4 regions of the Rhizobium sp. 05L419 genome follow, and region 1 is predicted to be linked to each of the others. Evidence: riboswitches for the same ligand, from Rfam matches in the RefSeq annotation. Region 1 holds a riboswitch; each other region holds the start of a gene.
What was found. Region 1 has a riboswitch for cobalamin ahead of cobU (bifunctional adenosylcobinamide kinase/adenosylcobinamide-phosphate guanylyltransferase). Riboswitches for the same ligand answer to the same signal wherever they lie in the genome.
Positions count from the first base shown of each region.

Region 1 (3,701 bases):
GATAGCGGACGAACTGGTCAAGGCCGTTGCTGTCGTCATCGCTGTCGGTCAGGCTTGCATAGATCTCCGGCACCAGCACCAAGCCGGCATATTTGCCGCTGTCTTCTACAAGAATGACGCGCTGTGCGGAGCCGATCGGAAAGCGGTCCTTGAACTCCTCCATGGAAATGCCTGCCTTGGCGGTCTTCACGTCGGCGCGCATCAGCTTGTCGACGGTCAGATTGCGGATCCAGCCGACATCATGGGCACTCCGGATGCTCTCGCCACGCAGATGGAAACGCCAGGTTGCGAAAGAATAGCCGAACGTGCTGCGGACCACCAGCGACGAGGTGAGTACGGCAGCGAGCACGAGCGCGGTTATCGGGAAGTCACCGGTGATTTCCAGCGCAAGAAACGTCATCGTGAGTGGCCCGCCGATGACGGCGACCGCAAGCGAACTCATGCCCACCACGGCGTAGACGACAGGTGTTAAAGTTGCGTGAGCAAAATAGGGGGCAGAGTAGGCAAACAGTTTGCCCAGCAGCGCTCCCATGAACAGGGAAGCGAAAAACAGGCCGCCTCGGAAGCCGGAGCCGATGGATATGGCGGATGCAAACGACTTCAGCAGGAAAAGGCCGACKAGCACGGGGATGGCGACCTCACGGTCGAGGTTCAGATGCAACGCGCCATGGCCAGCCGACAGCACCTGCGGCGTGACGAGAGCAAGCAGGCCAACGACGACGCCGCCAAGCGCGGGCCGCAGCGGCGAGGCGATCGCGCTCCTGCGGGCGAGCTCTTCGATAAAGGCAACGCCCTGCATGATCAGGATGCCGACGCCTGCGCAAAACGCGCCGAGCAGGACCGCCGGAACGTAGTCGGCGGGCATGACGGCTCCGAACGAGCCGACGTCGATGACGAAATCGCTCCCGGCAAGAAGGCGCGCCACGAGCGTCGAAACGAGAGCGGACACGACGACCGGCGTCAGCGATACGATGGTATATGTGCCAATGATCAGTTCGAACGCATAGAAGGCGCCCGTCAGCGGTGCGTTGAAGGCAGCGGCGATCGCGCCTGCCGCGCCGCAGCCCACGAGGACACGCAGGTCCGAGCGGCGCAGCTGCAGCTTGAGCCCAAGCTTCGAGGCAATGCCCGACGCCAGCTGCGTATAGCCGGCTTCAAGCCCCACGGAGGCGCCGAAACCATTGGAGATCAGGTTCTGGACGGCCACAAGGATGCTGTCCGTCAACGACAGCCGTCCGCCGTGGAGCGCATTCGCCTCGATCGGGTCGACCATCGGCTTCTTGCGTGTCTTTGCCAGGATGAACATCAGCAGGCCGAGCAGCATGCCGCCGAACACGGGTGCAGCAAGCAAGAGGAACTTGTTGTCGATTTCGGAGGAGCTCAGCCTTTCGACATCGCTGATGCCGAAGATCAGGCTGTGCATCTCGCGGGAAACAAGACTCATGCCCGTGACCGCGAGGCCGGAGGTGACGCCGACGATCGCACCGGCGATGACCATGCCCATTTCGCTGCGGCGCAGGAGCGCACGCATGCGTCCTACATCCAACAGAGTGTGAAGCAGGCCGAACCGGCGCATATCGATTTTGAGGAGCATGGCAAGGAAACTAGGCGGGCAAAAGCCCGGTCAAGGGCGAGGGAGAGGTGCGACGGCGGCGACGGCATCCGCTTGCGGTGCAATTGAAACAAAAGCCCGGCGATGGCAACAGATTTCTTCTGGCGTAAGTCACTGATAAAATACCATAAATACGGTAGAGATAGTCGTCTTTGCGCGTGGTCGACATGGTTTTCCCATCCAATGCGAAGTGGGTTAGCCAATTGACTTCGCACTGGCGCTTGCCTAACCATGAATCCATAACGGATGGTTCTGGATCGCCTAAAGCGTTTCGGATGAAAAGGGAATGTGACGCGGTGGACCCAATCAGGGCGCTTTCATCACAGCCGACCCCGCGACTGTAGAGCGGTCAGGGTCTTCCGTCCGGCGTCGGATGCGCATTACCGGTTGTCTGCATGGTGCAGACGGGTGAGGCGGGGAAGACGACGGAAAAGCCACTGGTAGTGCAAGCATGATTAGCCGGGGCTGGACGCCTCTCAGTCTACGAATCGTCCGCCTTTTCATGATTGCCGCCGGGAAGGCGAGGAAGATCCGCTGGCACGATCAGGGCGACCGGTTTACCGGCCCGCCCCGATCGCGGCCTGAACCCGCGAGCCAGGAGACCTGCCATATCGTGCCGGGCGCAGAGCCCACCCATGGGGCGACGTCCCCGCTGCCAGCACGGAGGTTGTCATGGCTGAAAGACAGATTTATCGATCGCATGGCGCGGTCGTCTTGCCGGTCGCTTGCGGGCATGGTCCGCAGATCGGATTGCATTTCCCATGAACACCTCATCTTCGGGCGCCACCTTCGTTCTCGGTGGTGCGCGGTCTGGAAAATCCCGCTTTGCCGAGCACCTGGTTGCGGCAAGCGGTCTGGAGCGCCACTACGTCGCGACCGGCCGCGCCTGGGACGACGAGATGCGTGCGCGGATCGACCAGCACAAGGCAGATCGCGGCGACATCTGGACCACCCACGAAGAGCCGCTCGATCTGGTCGGATGCCTTGAGGCTGTCGATGGCGAGAAGCGGGCGATCCTGGTGGATTGCCTGACGCTGTGGGTTACCAATCTGATGATGGCGGAGCGCGGCATAGCGGCGGAGTTTGCCGCCCTTGCCGCCTATTTGCCGACGGCGCGCGCCCAGCTCGTCTTCGTCTCCAATGAAGTCGGGCTCGGCATCGTGCCGGAAAACCGCATGGCGCGGGATTTTCGCGACTATGCCGGCCGGCTGCACCAAATGATCGCGGCGGAAGCTGCGAGTGTATATTTTATCGCGGCTGGATTGCCGCTGAAAATGAAGGGTTGAATTCCATGAACCAGCAGAAGATCCCCGCGACCGTGATCACGGGCTTTCTCGGCGCGGGCAAGACGACGATGATCCGCAACCTGCTCTCCAATACGGGCGGCAAGAGGATTGCGCTCATCATCAACGAGTTCGGCGATCTTGGCGTCGACGGCGAGGTTCTGAAGGGCTGCGGCGCGGAGAACTGCACCGAGGACGATATCATTGAGCTGACCAACGGCTGCATTTGCTGCACGGTCGCCGACGACTTCGTCCCGACGATGACGAAGCTTCTGGAGCGTGAAAACCGCCCCGACCATATTGTCATCGAAACCTCCGGCCTGGCCTTGCCGCAGCCGCTCATCGCCGCCTTCAACTGGCCGGATATCCGCACGCAGGTCACGGTCGACGGCGTGATCACGGTGGTCGACAGCGCCGCTGTTGCCGCCGGTCGCTTTGCCGACGACCACGATGCCGTCGAAGCACGTCGCGTCGAGGACGAATCGCTCGATCACGAGAGCCCAATCGAGGAGCTTTTCGAGGATCAGCTGACCTGCGCCGACCTGATCGTTCTCAACAAGACCGATCTTCTTGACAGCGCGAGCCTCAGCCGCGTTCGTGACGAGGTCGCCTCTCGCATTTCCCGCAAGCCCGTCATGATCGAGGCAAAGAACGGCGAGGTGCCGGCAAGCATATTGCTTGGTCTCGGCATCGGCACCGAAGGCGACATCGTCAACCGCAAGTCCCATCACGAACTCGAGCACGAGGACGGCACGCCGCACGACCACGACGAATTCGACAGCTTCGTCGTCGAACTCGGCCCCGTT
Region 1 is NZ_JBFTOF010000002.1:282,851-286,551, reverse strand. It holds gene AC1DMK_RS03730 (chloride channel protein) at 1-1,594, opposite strand, end outside; cobalamin riboswitch at 1,843-2,237, shown strand; gene cobU (bifunctional adenosylcobinamide kinase/adenosylcobinamide-phosphate guanylyltransferase) at 2,374-2,898, shown strand; gene cobW (cobalamin biosynthesis protein CobW) at 2,904-3,701, shown strand, end outside.

Region 2 (3,701 bases), on a different contig from region 1:
CAATGGCGTTCATCGATACGTCGGACACGATCATCGGCATGGAGGTGCCGCAGATCAATGCCCGTTACATCGAGCCCGGTCAGCCGGTCGAAGCGACGTTCAAGTTCATGCCAGGCAAGGTCTATTCCGGCAAGGTTGAGAGCGTCTTGCAAGCGGTGGCCACCGGACAGACGAAAGTTTCAGGCGCCGCTGTCTCTTCCGAGTTGATCCAGACCGTGCCGTTCGTGGTCAGGATCAGGCTCGACGACGCGGCGTTCGCAGCCAAACTGCCCGCAGGAAGCACTGGTACTGCGGCCATCTTCACGGATCATGTCAAGGCTGCGCAGGTGATCCGCAAAGTACTCTTGCGCCAGATCGCCATCACCAATTACGTCAATCCGTTCTGATTGAGAGGTGACATCCACCTGCGATACGCCAATGGAGCAACCATCCTGAACTGGTCGTTCGTTCGCGATGATCTTCCTCGCAGCGCCGTATGCCGCCAGATCGCTCTTGCAATCCGTGACGAGGTTGCCGACCTGGAGGAAGCCGGTACTGCGATGATCCAGATCGACGAGGCAGCGCTTCGAGAGGACCTGCCCCTTCGGAAAGGCGATCGGGGCACCTATCTCGATTGGGCGGTTGAGGCGTTTCGCATATGCTCGAGCGGCGTTTCCGACAAGACGCAGATCCACACGCACATGTGCTATTCGGAGTTCAACGATATCATGGCTTCCATCGAGACCATGGACGCCGATGTCATCTCGATCGAGACCTCGCGTTCGAAAATGGAGCTTCTCGACGTCTTCCAGCACCAGGACTACCGAACGAGAACGGTCCGTGCGTCTACGACATCCACTCGCCGCGGATTCCAGATGTCGCTCAAATGACGGAACTGCTCGACCTGGCGAGGCGGCGTCTCAATGATACGCAGTTGTGGATCAATCCCGATTGCGGCCTGAAGACCCGCAAATGGGAAGAGGTCAAGCCTGCCCTAGTCAACATGGTCGAAGCGGCGAGGCTGCTCCGCTTGACCAGCCACGGAACGTTGTCGGCCGCCGGCGTCTGACGATCTTTCCACCGGATGAGACGCCGGGGAAATCCCGGCGTCTTCCCGCCGCCCCGTACCGCTTATCCCACCGATCTTGTCGACCGTTGATCATAGTCGTTGACGGGAATCTAACCTTGTCTACTATATATAGTGTTCGAGGTTCCTTCGATTCGCAAGGATTGGAGGCTAAGACGGGAATACGGTGCGCGGTAGCCCATGATGGACTCCGCAATGCCGGAGCTGCCCCCGCAACTGTAAGCGGCGAGCATCCATCTGGGAAAGCCACTGGAGCCGGAAGGTTTCGGGAAGGCGAGGATGGACGCGACGACCCGTAAGCCAGGAGACCTGCCTCGATCAGAAACGTCCACGGGCGGGGTGTCCGGAAGGTCGCGTTGTGCTGCGGAATGAATCCGCGTGTGCCCGCTGCCCCCGAGATCTCGCGATCAGCCAACTTCGGGGTGAAGTCCATGTCTTGAGTTCCAATCCGTATCAGGACGAGTGATGGCCGCTTAGCGTCTGACCGCAGGCGACACCTGTTTTTTCCGTCTCATCGCACGAGCATCGGCGGATGCCCGAACGACCTTTCATGCCATCGAAACACGAGGATACCAATGAACATCACCGTTTACAGCAAGCCTGCCTGCGTTCAGTGCACCGCGACCACGCGCGCGCTCGATAGGCACGGCATCGAATACCTGATCGTCGACGTTTCAACCGATACCCTGGCCTATGAACTCGTCCAGGGTCTTGGCTATCGCCAGGTCCCCGTGGTCGTCGCAGGCGAACAGCATTGGGCCGGCTTCCGTCCCGACATGATCAGCGCGCTTGCCTGACCGGGGAACCGCCGATGGGGCAGATCGTCTACTTCTCCAGCCGATCCGAAAACACCCATCGCTTCATCGGCAAGCTGGGGATGGACGCGGTCCGTATTCCGGTTCTGCCCGATGAAGCCTTTTTCGTGCGCCGGCCTTTCGTCCTCGTGGTGCCGACATACAGCGGCGATGGCGGCAAGGGAGCCGTGCCCAAGCAGGTGATCCGCTTCCTCAACCAGGCGGAGAACCGCTCCAACCTCTGCGGCGTGATCGCCGCGGGCAACAGCAATTTCGGCAAGACCTATGGGCTCGCCGGCGACGTCATCTCCAGAAAATGCCAGGTGCCTTACCTCAACAGGTTCGAGCTCCTGGGTACGGACGAGGACGTCACCAACGTCAAAAACGGATTGGAACGATTTTGGACACGGTTACGCTCGAACGCCCTGTGAAGGTCGAACCCGCGCTGGACTACCATGCGCTCAACGCCATGCTGAATCTCTATGACGACGATGGAAGGATCCAGCTCGACAAGGATCGGCTTGCGGCACGGCAGTATTTCCTGCAGCACGTCAACCAGAATACCGTCTTCTTCCATAACCTTAGGGAAAAACTCGACTACCTCGTGAGCGAAGGCTATTACGAGCGCGAAGTGCTCGACCAGTATTCGTTCAATTTCGTGCGCGACCTGTGCGACCACGCATACGCGAGGAAATTCCGCTTCCCGACCTTCCTCGGAGCGTTCAAGTACTACACCAGCTACACGCTCAAGACCTTTGACGGAAAGCGCTACCTGGAGCGCTATGAAGACCGCGTCTGCATGGTCGCGCTCGCGCTCGCGCGCGGCAACGAGCAACTCGCTCGCGACGTGGTCGACGAGATCATTTCTGGCCGGTTCCAGCCTGCGACGCCGACCTTTCTGAATGCTGGCAAGAAGCAGCGCGGCGAGCTCGTCTCGTGCTTCCTGATGCGCATCGAAGACAATATGGAATCGATCGGGCGCTCCATCAATTCGGCGCTTCAACTTTCCAAACGAGGCGGTGGCGTTGCGCTTTCGCTCACCAATATTCGTGAGGCCGGGGCGCCGATCAAGCACATCGAGAACCAGTCGTCAGGCATCATCCCCGTGATGAAGCTCCTGGAAGACAGCTTCTCCTATGCCAACCAGCTTGGCGCGCGCCAGGGCGCGGGTGCCGTCTATCTCAACGCCCACCATCCGGACATCATGCGTTTCCTCGACACCAAGCGCGAGAACGCGGATGAGAAGATCAGGATCAAGACGCTGTCGCTCGGTGTCGTCATACCCGATATCACCTTCGAACTCGCCAGGAACAACGACGATATGTACCTCTTCTCACCCTATGACGTCGAACGCGTCTACGGGGTGCCGTTCACCGAAATCTCGGTGACGGAGAAGTACCGCGAAATGGTCGCCGACAGCCGCATCCGCAAGAAGAAGATGAAGGCGCGAGACTTCTTCCAGGCGCTCGCCGAGATCCAGTTCGAGAGCGGCTATCCCTACATCATGTTCGAGGACACGGTGAACCGGGAAAACCCGATCGCCGGGCGCATCACTATGAGCAATCTCTGCTCGGAAATCCTCCAGGTCAGCGAGGCGAGCGAATACAATGACGACCTGTCCTACAAGCATATGGGCAAGGATATTTCCTGCAATCTCGGCTCGCTCAACATCGCCGCGGCAATGGATTCGGCCGATTTCGGAAAGACGATCGAGACATCGATCCGGGCGCTGACGGCCGTATCCGACATGAGCCATATCTCGTCGGTGCCATCAATCGAGAGGGGCAACAACGACAGCCACGCGATCGGCCTCGGGCAGATGAACCTGCACGGCTATCTTG
Region 2 is NZ_JBFTOF010000035.1:12,059-15,759, forward strand. It holds partial or broken gene AC1DMK_RS28050 (HlyD family secretion protein) at 1-386, shown strand, start outside; partial or broken gene AC1DMK_RS28055 (5-methyltetrahydropteroyltriglutamate--homocysteine S-methyltransferase) at 426-1,048, shown strand; cobalamin riboswitch at 1,171-1,397, shown strand; gene nrdH (glutaredoxin-like protein NrdH) at 1,642-1,863, shown strand; gene nrdI (class Ib ribonucleoside-diphosphate reductase assembly flavoprotein NrdI) at 1,878-2,291, shown strand; gene nrdE (class 1b ribonucleoside-diphosphate reductase subunit alpha) at 2,261-3,701, shown strand, end outside.
Region 2: another riboswitch for cobalamin. It lies ahead of nrdH (glutaredoxin-like protein NrdH); the one in region 1 lies ahead of cobU (bifunctional adenosylcobinamide kinase/adenosylcobinamide-phosphate guanylyltransferase).

Region 3 (3,701 bases), on a different contig from region 1:
GATGACACCGCTCTTTACATGGCGCAATCCGCACATCAGCCTGAGCAGGCTGGATTTGCCGGATCCGTTCGGACCGAGCAGCCCGAGCGTCCTGCCCGGCGCCACCTCGATGCTGACGCCATCGACCACCATCCTGTTGCCCGCCGACCAGCGGACCTCACTTGCTGAAATGCTCATGTCACGCTCCTCGCGCGGTAAAGAATGACCGCAAAGGCCGGTGCGCCGAACAGTGCCGTGACGACGCCGATCGGCAGGATCTGCTGCGGAATGATGATGCGCGAGACGATGTCTGCCCCGACCATGAAGATTGCCCCCATCAGCGTTGCCGCCGGCAGCAGCCGCAGGTGTCCGGGACCGACGATGAAACGCGCCGCATGCGGGACGACCAGCCCGACAAAGCCGATGGAGCCGACGATGCTGACGACGGCGGCTGTCATCAGCGCGGTCAGCCCCAGCAGCACGATGCGGACCCTGCGGACCGGGATGCCGAGCGTTGCGGCGCTGTCTGCACCGAAGGCGAACGCATCGAGCGCTCGGGCATGGAACATGCATAGGACAAAGCCGGCGCCGGCGATCGGCGCCGCCAGATACACATCCGGCCAGCGCACGCCGCCAAGACTGCCGAGCAGCCAGAACATGACGCCGCGGGCCTGCTCGGCATTGGCCGATGTCGTAACGATATAGGATGTCAGCGCATTGAAGAGCTGCGAGCCCGCCACACCGGAGAGCACGACCCGGTCGTTCTGCCCGCCCGTTCCCGCCGCCAGCAGCGCGACGAACAGGAAGGCGATGACCGCGCCGATAAATGCCCCGGACGACAGCGTCAGCACCCCATAGCCGAGCCCCAGGATCATGACGGCCACGGCCCCCGTCGAGGCGCCGGCCGATATGCCGAGCACGTAGGGCTCCGCCAGCGGGTTTCGGAGCAGCGCCTGCAGGATCACCCCGCAGAGCGCCAGCGCCGCTCCCACGCTTGCCGCCACGAGTGCGCGGCTCAGCCTGTAGTCCCACACGATGCCCTGATGGATGCGGCTGAGCTCGAACGCCGTGCCGAAAGCCCGGTTGGCGACGGCCATTGCCGTGGTCGGCAGCGGAATGGCGATCTCGCCGATCGAGACGGCAAGGCTGATCATGAAGGCGAGAAGGACCAGAGAGACGGCAATGAGCGCACTCAGCACCCACCACCTGCCGCAAACAGCGATCCCGGAGCTCACTGCCTCAGCCCGAAGGCCTTGATGCCCTTTGCCAGACCCTCGATCCCGTCGATGGTGCGGATCGTCGGATTCATCGATTGCGCATCCATCATCACGAAGCGCCTTCCTTTCACCGCCTCGAGCTGGCTCGTCACCGGGTCCTTTTCGAGGAAGTCGATTTTCACCGCCGGGTCATCGGCAGCGTAGCGGCGGCGGTCCATGGTCGCGATCACGATGATCGCGGGGTTGGCCTCGGCGATCGTTTCCCAGCCGACCAGCGGCCACTCCTCCTCGCTCGTCACGACGTTTCTGGCACCGATCGCCTTCAGGATATAGGCAGGCGCACTGTTCTTGCCGGCAATGAAGGCGTCGCCGTTCACCTCCTTGCTGGAGAACCAGAAGACGACGGGGAGCTTGCTGCCGCCGGCGTCGGCAATCGATGCTGCCGCATTCGCCTCGCGCGCCTTCAGGGCTGCAACCAGCGCGTCGCCACGGTCCGTGACGTCGAAGATTTCGGCAAGTTCGCCGATCTCCCGATAGATCAGCTCCATCGTGAAGAGCTCCTTGCGCACGCCGTCTCCACCATCGGCGTTGACCTTCGCGACGCAATCGGCGGGCGCGATATAGGTGTTGATGCCGAGCTCGGAAAACTGCTCCCGCTTGCCGACCGAGCCCTGGGGGCCGACATGCCACTCGAATTCCGCGGCAACCAGGTCGGGCTCCTGGCCAACGACGGATTCAAAACTCGGGTCATTGTCGGCGAGACGCTTGATGGTCTGGTTGTCGGCGGCAAACTGCGGCAGGACCGGCCCGACCCAGACCGCCGTGCCGGCGATATTGTCCTTGAGACCGAGCGAAAGGAGAATTTCGGTCATGCCCTGGCCGATCGAAACGATCCTGCCGGGTGCCTTGTCGAAGGTGACGGTCCGGCCGCAATTGGAAAGCGCGAGAGGATACTGGGTCGCGCCCATGGCGGGAGCCGACAGCCCGGCGACGAAAAGGACGAGACTGAACGATTGAAGCATGTGACGCATGGAGTGCCTTTGTAGAATGGAGGAAAACGCGTCGCGCCCGCCGATCGGGCGGGAAACGCGAGGGTGAAGACGGGTTCGCAGCTGCCGCCCGGCGCCGGACCTCGGTCCATGCGTCGGGACGCAGATTTGCGTCAGCCGTTGCTAAAGATGGATGGCCCAATCAAGCCTGGGATTGGCGACGGCCACGCGGTTCGCACCGATGTCGAGATCGATCATGCTCGCTCCTGTTCCGGGCATCCCCGCCCGGTTGATTGGATCTATCTTCGACGGCAGGTCTCCTGGCTCGCGAATATATGCGTCTCATCTGCCTTCCCGCGCAAACGAGTGTCACGCAGTGGCATGGCGCCCGAAAAGGGCGCCACTGGGATGATCGGCAATCCGCTTACAGTTGCGGGGGCAGCCACGGTCTTGGTCCCTTGTTGGGTCGTCCGCACCGTGTTCCCTATTAATCCCCTCGGAGTCATCGTCGGGGAACCGTCGGGCGCAGTTAAGCCACGCCGTATGACAAGGTCAAGCCGAACGGCTCATGATGTTCAGCCTGAAAACGCCACATGGCTTCCATTCTCCATCGAGCCTTGCCAGAAGTGACGCGGCCAGACCGCTGATTCGACCAATTTCGGACACAGAAGGATGGCATGGCACTGCTCATGAGAGGCGCCCGTTCGCGGCGCGCCGCCACTGGACCGCTTGCGAGGTATGAAGGTGAAACTGCTAACTCTGGCCACGGCTTTGCTGTTTGCAACGGCGCTTGCTTCGACGGCCAATGCCGCACCCCAGAATTTCCCCGGCGCGCCGGGCGCGCTGACGCTTGCCGGCAAATGCGCCAAGCTCGTGGTCGGCAAGGTCGATGCGACGAAGGAGTGCCAGGGCGAAATCGCCAGCGTGACGCTGATCAACGGCCAGGTCACCTTGATCTTCACCTCCGGCGGCAAGATGCTCGGTTTCCAGGGCGACGGCACGAAGATCAAGCCGGCATCCGCCGGCAACGTCAGCCTGCCCCTCAGCCTCGTCGTCACCGGCGTCGGTCAGAAGATGACCGGCCAGGTGAAGGTGACGGGCACCTGCACGATGGGCAACCCCTACGGCGGTAAGCCGGTCGCCATCGAATGCACGGCCAAGAGCGCCGATACCGCCTTTGCCGGCAACTTCCGCACCAACGGCAAGTCGCCGAAGCAGAAGTAGCGTCAACGGGATACGGATGCCTACCCCGCCGTCGGATCGCCCGCGTTGGCGTCCAGATTCTGGTTCAGCCGCTTCAGAAGCGTGTCGACTTCCTCGTCCGTGAAGCCCGACAATGCCTGCCGGTTGCCTTCCATCAGGATTGCGCGCCGGGAAGGCGCTCCTCTGCCTGCTCTGTCAGGGTGATCAGGCGGCTCCGTCCGTCCTTGGGATCGGGGAGCCGCTGGACGAGGCCATCGCGTTCGATGCGCGACAGCAGCTGCGCCATCAGGCGGCTGATCAAGCGCACCACGCG
Region 3 is NZ_JBFTOF010000005.1:297,636-301,336, forward strand. It holds gene AC1DMK_RS09290 (ABC transporter ATP-binding protein) at 1-177, opposite strand, end outside; gene AC1DMK_RS09295 (FecCD family ABC transporter permease) at 174-1,214, opposite strand; gene AC1DMK_RS09300 (ABC transporter substrate-binding protein) at 1,211-2,227, opposite strand; cobalamin riboswitch at 2,479-2,721, opposite strand; gene AC1DMK_RS09305 (hypothetical protein) at 2,924-3,409, shown strand; gene AC1DMK_RS09310 (hypothetical protein) at 3,543-3,698, opposite strand; gene AC1DMK_RS09315 (hypothetical protein) at 3,686-3,701, opposite strand, start outside.
Region 3: another riboswitch for cobalamin. It lies ahead of AC1DMK_RS09300 (ABC transporter substrate-binding protein); the one in region 1 lies ahead of cobU (bifunctional adenosylcobinamide kinase/adenosylcobinamide-phosphate guanylyltransferase).

Region 4 (3,701 bases), 250 kb from region 1:
TCTCCTTCTGGTCCCACATCATCGGCACGACCTGCAGACGATCGCGGATCCAGGAATACTGGGAGTAGTCCATCAGCGATGCGAAAGCCGCGATAACAGGTAGGCCGAGGCAAAGGCTTCTCGTGCGGTTCTTGCTCGACAGCTTCGGAAAGTGGCGCCAGGCAAAACGCCAGGCAAGCACGATTCCGGTGACCGAGAGCAGGATACCAACGGCAAGTGCCACGGCGGCAAACGGACGGTCGCGAACCATGACGGGCAGAAGCTCCATGATCTGCCGCCCGAAAAGTACATCCGACGGATAGAGCGGATCGGAGAGATAGTGCTGCTTCTGATTGGACACGAATGCTGGGACGAGCACTGCCGGCAGAACGATCAACGCGGACAGAAACCGCCGACCCAACACCGCGTCGAGCGACAGCATCAGCACCGTCAGCATCACGACAGTCGTCATGCCGGGACGGGCCGTCGACGTCACGAACTCCCCGACATCGGTGATAGCCCCACGTGCGATTGATTCGACCGCGACGGTCGCCAAAAGTGCTATCAATGCCGAAAGCGCTACGCTGATCGCACCGCGAAGCGCGGTCGGGCGTCCGCTTGCGCCGACACGCGTGTAAAGCGACGCGACGCGCATTGCCGCTTCAGACCTTAAGACTTGCGCGATCAACGGTGAAACTCCAGTGTCATCAAACCTTCACCGAACTGTCACATCTCCGTCATGAACGCTAGATGAACCGGTTAGGTTTCCCGCATGTATGACTTTATTGATCAAATTGCCCTCGGCGCTTTTGCGTCGATGATGCTGATTTGCGATGGGACATAGCTAGCATACGCAACATAACCGCCGAGAAGTGTCCTTGCGCGAGGGCAGGCGGTGGCGTAGTTCAGACCTTCGTTTGAATCTGAGGTCGAGGAGGCTTTACGTGCGCAGTTCCGTGGAGATCTTTAATGTCCGGACGGGTGTGTCCCGGAGTGTCTGGCAAACCGATCAACTCGTCGAAGCGCCCAATTTCTCACCAGACGGCAGCTACCTCCTGCTGAACGGGGACGGGCTTCTTCACCGTCTCGCGCTCGATGGTTCTGGGCGCGTCGAGATGGTCGATACTGGCTTCGCGATCGCGTGCAACAACGATCACGGGATTTCTCCGGATGGTTCGCGGATCGTCATTTCAGACAAGACCGAATTCGGCAAGTCGGCGATCTACGTTCTGCCTGTCGAAGGCGGCGTCCCCCGCCTGGTTACGACGAACCTTCCGTCCTATTGGCATGGCTGGTCACCGGACGGCCAGGAACTCGCCTATTGCGGCATCCGCAACGACCTCTTCGACATTTACACGATCCCGGTCAGCGGAGGCGAGGAGAAGCGCCTCACCCACGGAGAGGGCCGCAACGACGGGCCTGACTATTCCCTTGACGGCCGATGGATCTACTTCAATTCCAGTCGCACCGGTCTCATGCAGATCTGGCGCATTCATCCTGATGGGACAGGGCTCGAACAAATCACGCACGACGACTACGGCAACTGGTTCGCCCATCCGTCTCCCGGAAACGACAAGGTGCTGATCCTTTCCTATGATCCCGACGTGTTCGACCATCCGCGCGACCTGAATGTCAGGCTGCGGCTCATGGACATGGACGGCGGCAATCTGACGACACTCTTCGAACTATTCGGCGGGCAGGGAACGATCAATGTGCCCAACTGGTCACCAGACGGTGACGAGTTCGCCTATGTCAGATATTTCCCAGCGTCCGCCTGATCGATTGCGTTTGGCGGCATTTCGCGACATAGGTTGCTCGTCGGGTGCCCGCGTCAGCGCGGGAGAATCGGGAATTCGGTGCAAGACCGGAACGTGCCCAACGCTGTAAGGCTGACGTTTGCCGCTCAAATGCCACTGGCTCCGTGCCGGGAAGGCGCGGCAGGCGGGTGACCCCAAGTCAGAAGACCGGCCCGACAATCATAGACTGACCCGCGTGGACGGCGGGCGGTTGTGTTGTTGGGGATTGACGATGCGACCAGACCATTCTGGCTCTCTACCAAGAGCTGCGGCCTTTTCTGAGGACGAACGCAAAGCGGTTTACAAGGCAATTGAGACGCGACGGGACGTTCGCTCGGAGTTTCTGCCTGACATCCTGCCGGACGACGTGATCAAACGTCTCCTGGAAGCCGCGCACCACGCACCGTCCGTCGGCTTCATGCAGCCGTGGAACTTCATTCTCGTGCGCGACCCGGACGTCAAGTCCGCCGTGTGGGACGCCTTCAATCGTGCCAATCTGGAGGCGGCCGAGATGTTTTCCGGCGAACGGCAGCAGGCCTATCGGTCGCTGAAGCTGGAAGGCATCCGCAGCGCCCCGCTTGGAATCTGCATCACCTGCGATCCGGATCGCTGCGGCGACGTCGTGCTTGGACGGACGCACAATCCGCGGATGGATTCCTATTCGACGGTCTGCGCGGTACAAAATCTCTGGCTAGCCGCGCGCGCGGAAGGGATCGGCGTCGGCTGGGTCAGCATCTTCCATGAAGCCGACCTCAAGCAGATCCTCGGCGTGCCCGAGCGGGTCGAGATCGTTGCGTGGCTCTGTGTCGGCTATGTCGACCAGCTGTACGAGCAGCCTGAACTCGCCGTCAAAGGCTGGCGGCAGCGGATGCCAGTCGCAGAGCTGATCTTTGCCGATCGCTGGGGCAATGGCGAAGGGATCGAATAACCGCTACCGCTGCTGCGGTTGAGCACCCGGGGTCGATGGGTGCTTGAGGTCGATTGCCCCCTGATCGCCGGCTAGGAATTGGGGTCCGATCTGGCGGACCTTGTCGCTTTGCAGATCATAGGGCCGGTCGGGCACCTGGGATTGCGGGGCAGGCGCCGCAATCGCAGGCGCCTCCGGCTTCCGGGTCTCGATTTTGGTGATCGAGCCGTTCTTGGGCAGTTCGGTGACTGCAGACTGGTTCTTTCTCATGCGTTCGTAGTAGGCGGGGAGGTCGCAGCTGCAGGACGTTTTTTCCCCCGGCTTGCGGTTCTTGTAGACGAATGCATTCGGCATCGCGCTATAGGGCGCGCCCGTCGCCGTGGAGATCATGTCCGATGTCTCTCCGACGGAGACATCGTGATAGAAAAGCTCCGTATCGACGCCGGGACACATTTTCGCGCAAGTGTCGGCGTCGCGCGCGAAGTCCATCGAAGTCGCGTTGGAGCTGAGCGGGAAGAAGCCTCCGTCACAGGTGCGGACGCACACCGTGTTGAGATGCGAAAGGGGTTGCATACCGGATGGAACATAAGACCTTCGCCGCCCCTGGCCACCGCCGAGCGGTATGAACGTGTCGTCGCGCATCGCCTGATCGTCGATGCTCGGAGGCGGTGCATACTGGGGATCGTCGGGGAGCGACGACTCTGCGTTGCAACTGTTGGCGTCGAGTGCAGCGATCAGCTCGTTGCGCGTGCGGGTATCTTCGCTCTGCGCCCGCAGTTCGTCGCGGCGCTGCTGGAGATAGCTGATATTATCGGCCATCTTGGCTTCCGCCTGCTCGAGCTCGCCACAGAAGTCGGCGTTGTCGCCGCCGATCGTCACCATGCTGCCGGCGCTGCACCCATTACGCCGCAAATCGCTTCTGACTTTTCGAAGCTCGAGATTCTGCTCGGCGATGGCACTCGCATATTTGCGAACCTCGGGCGTGGTTCCTATCACCTGCGGCAGGTCCGCAAGACGCG
Region 4 is NZ_JBFTOF010000002.1:32,114-35,814, reverse strand. It holds gene AC1DMK_RS02550 (LTA synthase family protein) at 1-634, opposite strand, end outside; gene AC1DMK_RS02545 (TolB family protein) at 924-1,757, shown strand; cobalamin riboswitch at 1,783-1,966, shown strand; gene bluB (5,6-dimethylbenzimidazole synthase) at 2,008-2,703, shown strand; gene AC1DMK_RS02535 (DUF2865 domain-containing protein) at 2,707-3,701, opposite strand, start outside.
Region 4: another riboswitch for cobalamin. It lies ahead of bluB (5,6-dimethylbenzimidazole synthase); the one in region 1 lies ahead of cobU (bifunctional adenosylcobinamide kinase/adenosylcobinamide-phosphate guanylyltransferase).